DNA from 3 places in the Paracidovorax sp. MALMAid1276 genome. Region 1 is predicted to be linked to each of the others. Evidence: predicted binding sites of a transcription regulator. Region 1 holds the regulator's gene; each other region holds the start of a gene.
The links. The regulator sigma-54, encoded in region 1, starts transcription at its own class of promoters, with help from an activator protein. The targets are predictions, from matches to a motif close to TGGCANGNAANCTGCTTT.
Positions count from the first base shown of each region.

Region 1 (3,239 bases):
GTTTTCAGACCGGTAGGGGCGGTGCGCCAGCTGCACCAGCACGCGCTGGGCCAGGCGGCTGTGCAGATTGAGCTGCATGGCATGGCGCCAAGAAGCACGCAGCAGCACGCCGCCGCGGCCCACCAGCAGGTCTTGCCACGTGAGGCCGGTGATGCCGTGCACCTCGTCGGCCAGAAAGCCCTCGACGCCGGCCGCGCAGGGCAGAAAGAGTTGGAGATGGTTCATGTCGATGGGGAGGATACGTGCTCGGGCTGCGCGGGGGAACCGGGCTCTCCCGCACGGGCGGCCAGCAGTTCGCGCACGGACTGCGGAATCGGGGCCACCTTGCGGCTGGCCTGGTCGATGAAGACGATGCCGATCTTGCCGCGCGCCACCTCGCGGCCCGAGGCTTTCTCGGTCATGCAGAACACCAGATCGAAGCCGTAGCGGTTGAAGTCTGCCGGTGCCATCTCCACCCGCATGGTTTCGCCGTGGAAGCCTTCGGACTTGTACTGCGCCACGATGTCGCCCACCACGATGGACAGGCCGCACACGTCGGCCTCGGGGTAGCCCAGCGACTGAAAGAAGCGCACACGCGCCTCGGACACCAGCGTGAGCAGCTGCGCGTTGTCCAGGTGCCCGCCCTGGTTCACATGGCTGATGTAGATCTGCAACTCGGTGGCAAAGCCGAAGTGCGGGGGAAGGTCGAAGACGATGCGGGCCATGGTGGGGCTGCGGTAGGTGGGTACGAAAAGAAAAAAACAACGTCAACGCAAGGGGCCGCAGCGGCGCAGGCGCACGCCCAGCGCTCGCCCCAAGCGCGCAGGTATCTACAGCGCCTTGCGCAGATTGGCAGGCGCGATCTTGAGCGCCTCGCGGTACTTGGCCACGGTGCGCCGCGCGCATTCGATGCCCTGCTCCTTGAGCATCTCGGCGATCTGGCTGTCGGACAGGGGTTTGGCCGTGTTTTCGGCCGAAACGAACTGCTTGATGAGCGCGCGCACGGCGGTGCTGGATGCGTTGCCACCGGTTTCAGTGCCCAGGCCCGAGCCAAAGAAGTATTTCAGCTCGTAGGTGCCGATGGGCGTGGCCATGTACTTGGCGGTGGTCACGCGGCTGATGGTGGATTCGTGCAGGCCCAACTCATCGGCGATGTCGCGCAGCACCAGCGGGCGCATGGCCAGCTCGCCGTGGGTGAAGAAGTTCTTCTGCCGCTCGACGATGGCGCGCGAGACGCGCAGGATGGTGTCAAAGCGCTGCTGGATGTTCTTGATGAACCAGCGCGCCTCCTGCAGGCGCTGCTGCATGCCCTGGTGGCCCTCGCCGCCCTTGTGGCCGCGCAGCGCACCCGCATAGATGTCGTGCACGCGCAGGCGGGGCATCACGTCGGGGTTGAGCTGAACGATGAAGTTGTGCTGGCCGTCCCGCCCGTTGGCCCGACCGGCTTTGCGCACGATGACGTCGGGCACGATGATGTTGCGCTCCACGTCCACAAACTTGCGGCCGGGGCGCGGCTCCAGCCGGGCGATGAGCGCCATGGCGGCGCGGGTGCGCTCCTCGCCGTCGCCGCACAGCTGGGTCAGGCGGCGGATGTCGCGGCGGGCCAGCATCTCGAGCGGCTGCTGGCAGATGGTGAGCGCCGTCTTCACGGTGTCGGGGTCTGCCTCTTCATCAGCATCGAGCGCCTTGAGCTGCAAGGTGAGGCATTCGGCCAGGTTGCGTGCGCCCACGCCCGTGGGCTCCAGGCTTTGCAGCAGGCGCAGGGCCACGGTGAATCGGTGCACCAGCTCCTCGATCTGCTCCAGGTCTTCGGCGCCGGCGAGCGCGGCGGCCAGCTCTTCGAGTGGCTCTTCCAGATAGCCGTCGTCGTTCAGCGACTCGATGAGAAAGCGCAGTGCGGCACAGTCCACCTCGGACAGGCGCAGCGACAGGGCCTGGCGGTGCAAGAAGGCCGTGAGCGATTCGTGCGAGCGGGCCAATTCGGTGGCGTCGGCCTCGTCGCCCTCGCCGTCGTTGCGGTTGCGGGCGGGCGCATCTCCGCCCCACTCCGCATCATTGGGCGCCATCTCCACCGTGCCGTCGCCGCTCCAGTCGGGCTCGTCCGCAGCGCCAGCGCTTGGCGATTCAGCATCATTTTGGCCTTCAGCGCTTGCTGCACTTGCGCCTGCAGCTCCTGAAAACATAGCATCATCCGCGCCATAGTCATCGGCCTGGGCGGGTGTGTTTTCTGCGTCCAGCCCAAACTCCTCACGCGGCGCCTCGTCGGCCGTGCGCTCCAGAAAAGGGTTGTCGTCGAGCATCTGCTCGACTTCCTGCGAGAGTTCGAGCGTGGACAGCTGCAGCAAGCGGATGGACTGCTGCAGCTGGGGGGTCAGCGCGAGATGCTGCGAGACGCGCAGCGATAAACCAGGCTTCATCACATCTTGAAGTGTTCGCCCAGGTACACGCGGCGCACTTCGGCGTTGTCGACGATCTCGGACGGTGTGCCCTGGGCCAGCACGCGCCCGTCGCTGATGATGAACGCGTGGTCGCAGATGCCCAGCGTCTCGCGCACGTTGTGGTCGGTGATGAGCACGCCGATGCCGCGCGCCTTGAGGAAGCCGATGATGCGCTGGATCTCGATCACGGCAATGGGGTCGATGCCGGCAAAGGGCTCGTCCAGCAGAATGAAGCGCGGCTGCGTGGCAAGCGCCCGGGCGATCTCCACCCGGCGGCGCTCGCCCCCCGACAGGGCCATGGCGGGCGAGGCGCGCAGGTGGTCCACCCGCAGCTCCTGCAGCAGGGCCGTGAGGCGCTCTTCAATGGCGTCCCGGCTGAGCGGCTTGCCGTCGTCGCCGCGCTGCAGCTCCAGCACCGCACGCACGTTTTCCTCCACCGACAGCTTGCGGAAGATGGAGGCTTCCTGCGGCAGGTACGACAGCCCCAGGCGCGAGCGCCGGTGAATGGGCATGTGGGCGACGGACTGGCCGTCGATGCGGATGTCGCCCGCATCGCTGCGCACCAGCCCCACGATCATGTAGAACGAGGTGGTCTTGCCCGCGCCGTTGGGGCCGAGCAGCCCCACGACCTCGCCCTTTTGCACCACCAGCGACACGTCCTTGACGACCTTGCGGCTGCCGTAGGACTTGGCCAGGTGCTGCACTTCGAGCCGGCTGCCCTGCGGAAGATCGCCCGCATGCGCAGCCCCCCCCGGCAGGTGTTCTCCCGCCGGGCCGCCAGGGCCGGGGTGCAAGGGCTGCGCGCTCACCGGGAGCCGCCGC
Region 1 is NZ_JBMIRS010000210.1:17,012-20,250, forward strand. Features, by position in the region: gene ACOQFS_RS16930 (THUMP domain-containing class I SAM-dependent RNA methyltransferase) at 1-225, opposite strand, end outside; gene ACOQFS_RS16935 (acyl-CoA thioesterase) at 222-704, opposite strand; gene ACOQFS_RS16940 (RNA polymerase factor sigma-54) at 810-2,396, opposite strand; gene lptB (LPS export ABC transporter ATP-binding protein) at 2,396-3,175, opposite strand; gene lptA (lipopolysaccharide transport periplasmic protein LptA) at 3,223-3,239, opposite strand, start outside.

Region 2 (3,239 bases), on a different contig from region 1:
TGCTGCCTTCAGGGCAGCCCGGTAGCGATGGCGCATAAGCAATGATTGAATGACCGCTAAAAATTGCCGCCGAGCTTTCGAGCTTAAACTGGAAAGCGGCAACTGGCAGGTACGTAGCGGAAAGCGGTCGTCAAAGCAACCCCGCAACCCCACACCACGGGCGCTCTTGCGGACAGCGGAGCTTGAGGGACACCTGCGTTGTTGACCGTGCCACTACCTGGAGTCAGAACCAACGGAGTGCCTAATGCAGAGCCCACGCCACCACCAAAGGTAATGGTGATTCGTCCTTCTGGCAAGGTAGGGGCTGTGACATCAGCAATCGGGGCGATGGCAATTGAGACCACGTTTGTACCAGCAGTATATTCATAACCATAGCTGCCGACTGCAGGCGCCCCTGTGCCTACATAGGCTACAAGTCCTCCGCTCTGAGCTGAGGCAAACGTATCCATCACCGCAGTCTTGGCTGTTCCCGCCAAGCTCAACCCTTCCGTCACTCTCGCGCGAATCACGTATTCTTGGTAAGCAGGCAGCGCAACAGCAGCCAAAATTCCTATGATGGCTACAACGATCATCAGTTCGATCAGCGTGAAGCCGGATTGACATTGGTGCTTCATAGGTTATTCCTTAGCAGGCTGCTTAAATACTGCTGGAGAACTCGAAAAATGACGACTTTGAGGGGGTCTCACCCCTTGCCGGTTCAAAACAATCGCTTGTAGGCCGTTTTGAGCGGTCGATACTCTTGGCTGCCGTTGGGCAAATCAGTATTTCAGCAGCCTGCTAGTGAGAAATGTGTAGACCGCCGCGCTACGCCACAAAAAAAGGCCGCACAAGGCGGCCTTTTACGGCTAAGCCGTATTAAACGTTATTAAAACGGCAATTGGCGGGCACGTATTTGAAAGAAGCAGTCGTTGCAATGCCGCAGCCCCACACGACTGGACGACCAGATACCATCACGGCGCTTGGAACCGCAGAATTGGTTACCGTACCAGAGCCGGGCGTCAACAGCAGCGGGTTGCCAAGCGTAGTGCCAAGGGTGCCGGCATAGGTGATGGTAATCCGACCAGAGGTGGCTGCCGGCGCGGCGACGGGGGTTGCCGCAATGGCAATAGAAGCTACATTGGTACCAGCGGTATATTCATAACCGTAAGTAGTATTTCCTGCTGCCGGGGCAACGATCGCACCGGTACCTGCGTAAGCTTCAATCGTGCCCTGTGTCGTATTGGCAAATGTTTCCGCAACCGCAGTTTTTGCGGCAGAAGCCAAGCTCAGACCTTCGGAGACTTTGGCGCGAATGGTGTAGTCTTGATAAGCAGGCAGCGCCACCGCAGCCAGAATACCAATAATCGCCACCACGATCATCAGTTCGATCAGGGTGAAACCTTTTTGCAGCGTATGCTTCATGAAAATCTCCTCGGAGTCGGTTTGCAAGTGAACACCTGTCGAACACTTCTTCAGGTTGTCAACACATCAGCACATTGCGTGCCAGCAAATCGTAGGAGACTCTGCTCCCCTGCGTTAGCCTTGTCCCACGCTTATGTTGACGTGTTTGGCATCGGATGCGATGCGTAGGTGACACTTTTGTCCGGCACGCTTGTCATCCGCACGCTGGTTGTTACAACTCGAACACTTGCCCAGCGCTCAGCCACCGGATGTCGTGCGCTGCAGCGCTGGGCTGTGTGTTGCTGTGATCAAAGCGCTTGATTTCCTGCATGATGAGGTCTGTCTCCGAAGGCTTGGTGTGCGTGACGTAGATGGGAAACGACCGTTCTGGGCGCAGTTGGCTGAGTTCCTGGGCGAGTGATTCAGGTGCGAGGTGCAGGCTTTTCGCGGCCAGATCCCTTTCGCGGTTGCTGAAAGCCGTTTCCACGACGAGTTGGCGGACAGGATGGGCATTGACCCATGTCCAAAACGCCGCATTTCTGCCGGTGTCACCGCTGAACACCCACCAGCCGGTATTTCCTTGCGCCGCATAGCCTACGGCCGGCACGGTGTGCACGGCAGGAAGAACCTCCAGCAGCCTTCCGCCCGCCGAAACCTGTTCGCCAAGGGCCAGTGGCACATAACGCAAGAAGGGCTGATGGTGGGTGGGGATGGCGCTGAAATCCGGCCAAATGACGTTGTTGAAGATATGGGTCTGCAACGCCTCGATGGTTTGGGGCAGAGCGTGTATCACTACGGACGACGTTCGCAGCGACGACACCGCGTCCAGCATCAGCGGCAACGCAGCGATGTGATCCAGATGCGAATGTGTGAGGAACACATGGTCGATTCGGCGCATCTCTTCCAGGGTGAGATCACCCACACCGGTGCCCGCATCGATCAGGATGTTGTCGTCGATCAGGAAGGAGGTCGTGCGGCAATCCTTGGCGATGGCGCCGGAGCATCCGAGGACACGAACCTTCATGGCGAAGCCCTATTGCGTAATGGTGAATCGGTAACAAGCGGAGCGAAAGAACTGCAGCTCACGAAGGCGCCCAACTATTTGCTTTCAAAGTTGGTAGCCCCGTCCCATTGGGGCTTGAAGGGTTCCTGGCGCCATTGTGAAACGCGCTCTTCATACAGTGAATACAGCACGTTCTCAGGGTGATCGATCTTCAACTTGGACAAGCTCGCTGTGCATTGTGCCCAGTTCTGCGCGTAGTAGGCAGTGAGGAATTGTCCCCATTCCTTGCCTTCGGTGGCTTGCGAGTCCGTCAAATTTGCCTGCAAGGCCACAGGCCAGAATATGGCCACGGCCTGTGCCTTGCCCTTCACGCGAACGAGGTCGAGTTGCTGCCAGGCGAACTGGGGCGCCAGCGCCTTCGTGCTTTCGCTCACCACGATGGACGTTCCATAGTGCTTCGACAACCCCTCCAGCCGTGATCCCAGGTTCACCGCGTCGCCAATCACCGTGTAGCTACGGCGGATATCCGAGCCCATGTCGCCCACGCACATCATTCCGGTGTTGAGGCCGATGCCTACGCCGATCTCGGGCAGGCCGCGTTGGCGGTGAGACCGATTGATTTCGTCGATGGCCGCGGCCATCTCCTTGGCCGCAGAGACTGCCAGCTGGGCATGGTCCGGCGTGGCCACAGGCGCGCCCCAGAAGGCCATGACGCAGTCCCCCATGTACTTGTCGATGGTGCCCCGGTGGCTGCGGATGATGTGCGTCAGCTTGCTGAACACTTCGTTCAGCAACGCCTGGAGCTGCAGGGGCTCCATGCGCTCGGACATGGCCGTGAACCCGCGCATATCGCAGA
Region 2 is NZ_JBMIRS010000196.1:71,515-74,753, forward strand. Features, by position in the region: gene tfpZ (TfpX/TfpZ family type IV pilin accessory protein) at 1-36, opposite strand, end outside; gene ACOQFS_RS14720 (pilin) at 84-614, opposite strand; gene ACOQFS_RS14725 (pilin) at 856-1,401, opposite strand; gene ACOQFS_RS14730 (MBL fold metallo-hydrolase) at 1,613-2,404, opposite strand; gene ACOQFS_RS14735 (CHASE2 domain-containing protein) at 2,479-3,239, opposite strand, start outside.
Region 2: a site for sigma-54 is predicted at 1,468-1,485, ahead of ACOQFS_RS14725 (pilin). Genes of this name have one in related genera too.

Region 3 (3,239 bases), on a different contig from region 1:
CGCGTCCACGCTGGTGTTGATGTAGGCCTTCTGCGCCACCGTCTCGGCCATCTTCATCTTGTTGGACAGGCCGGCGTCGATCCACTGGCTGGCCTCCAGCACGGCCATCATCACGGCGCGCGTGGTGTTGGGGTACTTCTTGGTGAACTCGGCCGTGGTGCCCAGCACCTTCTCGGGGTGGTCCTTCCAGATGTCCTGGGTGGTGTTGGCCGTGATGCCGATGCCGTCCATGATGGCGCGGTGGTTCCAGGGCTCGCCCACGCAGAAGCCGTCCATGTTGCCCACGCGCATGTTGGCCACCATCTGTGGTGGCGGCACGGTGATGAGCTTGGCGCCCGAGATGGGGTTGATGCCGGCGGCCGCCAGCCAGTAGTGCATCCACATCGCGTGGGTGCCGGTGGGGAAGGTGCCGGCGAAGGTGTATTCCCGCTTTTCGCTGGCCATCAGCTTGGCGAGCGACGGGCCGTCGACCGCGCCCTTGTCGGCCAGGGCCTTGGACAGGGAGATGGCCTGGCCGTTGTTGTTCAGGCTCATCAGCACGGCCATGTCCTTCTTCGGGCCGGCCGTGCCCATGTGCACGCCATAGACCAGGCCGTACAGCACGTGGGCAAAGTCCAGTTCGCCGTTCACCAGCTTGTCGCGCACACCGGCCCAGGAGGCTTCCTTGGTGGGGATGATGGTGACGCCGTATTTCTTGTCGAAGCCCAGCACCGAGGCCATGACCACGCTGGCGCAGTCGGTCAGCGGGATGAAGCCGATCTTGACCTCCTTCTTCTCGGGGGCGTCGGAGCCCTGGGCGTGCACCAGTGCGCGCAGCGCCGGGCTGATGCCCACGGCGCCCACGGTAGCGGCCTGCAATACGGAGCGTCGGTTGAGACTGGTTTTCAGAAGATCGGTCATGGTGCGGTTCCTCGTAGCGTTGAAAACAAAAAAGGCGTCCTCTCCTGCCGGGCTGCACGGGGCAACTGCGGTGTCAGAGAGGGACGCCTTTGTCCATGGCAACGGCCCGTAGGCCTTGCCTGGCACCGGCCCGCCATTGGGTCGGTGCTGCGAGATGGGACCGTCATTGGTCTTGCAACCTCTATTGCAAGCAGCGTGCCAGCTTCGTTTGCGCCACGATGGCGCACCAATCGCTACGTTTTTGATAGCTTCAATCGCTTGATGGATAAGCGCTGTGGCACTATTTGGTTAGAAAATCACTGTTGCCGTTCTGCTTGTGCTGGATTTGCACTGCCTTTGTGCGGCGCACCATCAGGGAGAGGGCGGTCAAACTGGACGCAGCCCAGGCGAGGGCAGCCGAGCAAGGGCCGCCCCGCAGCGAGGGCTGCGTCCCCTTCCCGAATCGCGCAGCGATTCGAGAGAAGGGGGAAGGTGCGAAGCACCTCAGGGGGATGCGACCTGCCTACCCCAGCAGATCCGCCACATCCAGCATGCGCTGCGCCACATCCACCAGCTTCAGGCCCTTGTCCATGGCGGTCTTGCGCAGCTTCTCGTAGGCGGCCTGTTCGGTCAGGCCCTGGCGCTGCATGAGCAGGCCTTTGGCGCGGTCGATGGTCTTGCGGTCCTTGAGCTCCGTCTTCGCGTCCGCCAGCTCGGCGCGCAGCGCCTGCTCGTGCTGAAAGCGCGCCATCGCCACGTCCAGGATGGGCCGGATGCGCTGCGGGGCCAGGCCCGCCACGATGTAGGCCGACACGCCCGCCGCCACCGCGTCCTTCACGTGCGATGTGTCTTCGTCGTTGGTGAACATGACGATGGGCCGGCGCTCGTTGCGCGTGGCCATCACCACGTGTTCGAGCGCATCGCGCGCTTCGCTCTCGGCGTCCACGATGATGAGGTCGGGCTGCAGCTGGGCCAGCCGCTCGCTCAGGAACACGTCGGCGGGCAGCGTGGCCACCAGGTTGAAGTTGTTTTCCAGCAGGCCGATGCGCAGCGCACGCGACCGCTCTGCCTGCAGCAGGGCGTGTTCGTCGTCAGGGTCGGTCACCGCCAGGTCCGGGGCCACCACCACGATGCGCAAAGCCTCATTCATGCCCCGAGCATAAGCAATTTTTACGCCACAAAGTGGTGCATCGAACCGGTGCACGCCCCCCCGAGCGGTGCGGCAGGGGCGGTCTGCGGACTTGAGGGGCCTGAAACTTGCTAATAGTTTGATACGCGGCAGGGCATACCCGCTAGGCGCTGGGTTGGCGGCTCGCATATACATCCGGTCACTTTGACATACCTCTTTGGAGTTTTCTGCATGAACAAGCACATCGACCGGCGCCGGTTCTCGGCCAGCCTGGCCCTCGCGGCCATCGCTGCGGCCGCTTTCCTGTCCGGCTGCGGCAAGGTGCCCGACACCATCAAGATCGGCGTGGCGCAGCCGCTGAGCGGCCCGCTGGGCGGGCTGGGGCAAGACCTGCTCAATGGCGTGAACCTGGCAGTGGCCGAACTGAACAAGGGCGGCTACAGCGTGGATGGCAAGAAAGTGACGCTGGAAGTGGTGTCGGTGGACGACAAGGCCGATTCCGCCACGGGCAAGACCGTGGCCCAGCAGCTGGTGGATGCCGGCGTGGTCGCGGTGATCGGCCACCTGAACTCGGGCGTGAGCATCGACACGGCCGCGGTGTATGCCGCCAAGGACATCGCGCAGATCGCCATCTCCACCAACCCCAAGTTCACGCAGCTGGGCTTTCCCACCACCTTCCGCATGGTGGCCAACGACACGCTGCAGGCGCGCGCCATTGGCTCGTTTGCCGCCACCCAGCTGGGTGCCGCGCGCTATGCCGCGCTGGACGACGGCACGCCCTATGGCAAGGGCCTGGCCGACGGAGCCGCCGAGCAGCTCAAGGCCGAGAAGAAAGAGGTGGTGGTGCGCAAGTCGTTCGACGACAAGACGGTGGCGTTCGACGCGCTGGCGGCCGAGCTCAAGGCCGCCAATGTCGAGGTGATCGTCTCCACGCTGAATGACTTCCAGGCCCTGGCGCTGCTGGAGGCGCTGCGCAAGGTGGACCACACCAAGGTCAGCCTGCTGGGCGGCGACACCATCAAGACCACCGACATGACCAAGGCCATGGGCATGGTCGCCGGCATCTACGCCACCTCGCCCGTGCTGGAGGCCAAGGAATTCACCACCGGCAAGCCCTTCCTCGAAAAGTACATCGCCGCCTACAAGAAGCCGCCGGCCTATGGCGGGCATTACAGCTACGACAGCACCTATGTGCTTTCGGCCGCGATCCAGAAGGCCAAGTCGGCCGACC
Region 3 is NZ_JBMIRS010000070.1:1,361-4,599, reverse strand. Features, by position in the region: gene ACOQFS_RS04440 (CmpA/NrtA family ABC transporter substrate-binding protein) at 1-900, opposite strand, end outside; gene ACOQFS_RS04435 (ANTAR domain-containing response regulator) at 1,403-2,029, opposite strand; gene ACOQFS_RS04430 (branched-chain amino acid ABC transporter substrate-binding protein) at 2,240-3,239, shown strand, end outside.
Region 3: a site for sigma-54 is predicted at 2,040-2,057, ahead of ACOQFS_RS04435 (ANTAR domain-containing response regulator). Genes of this name have one in related genera too.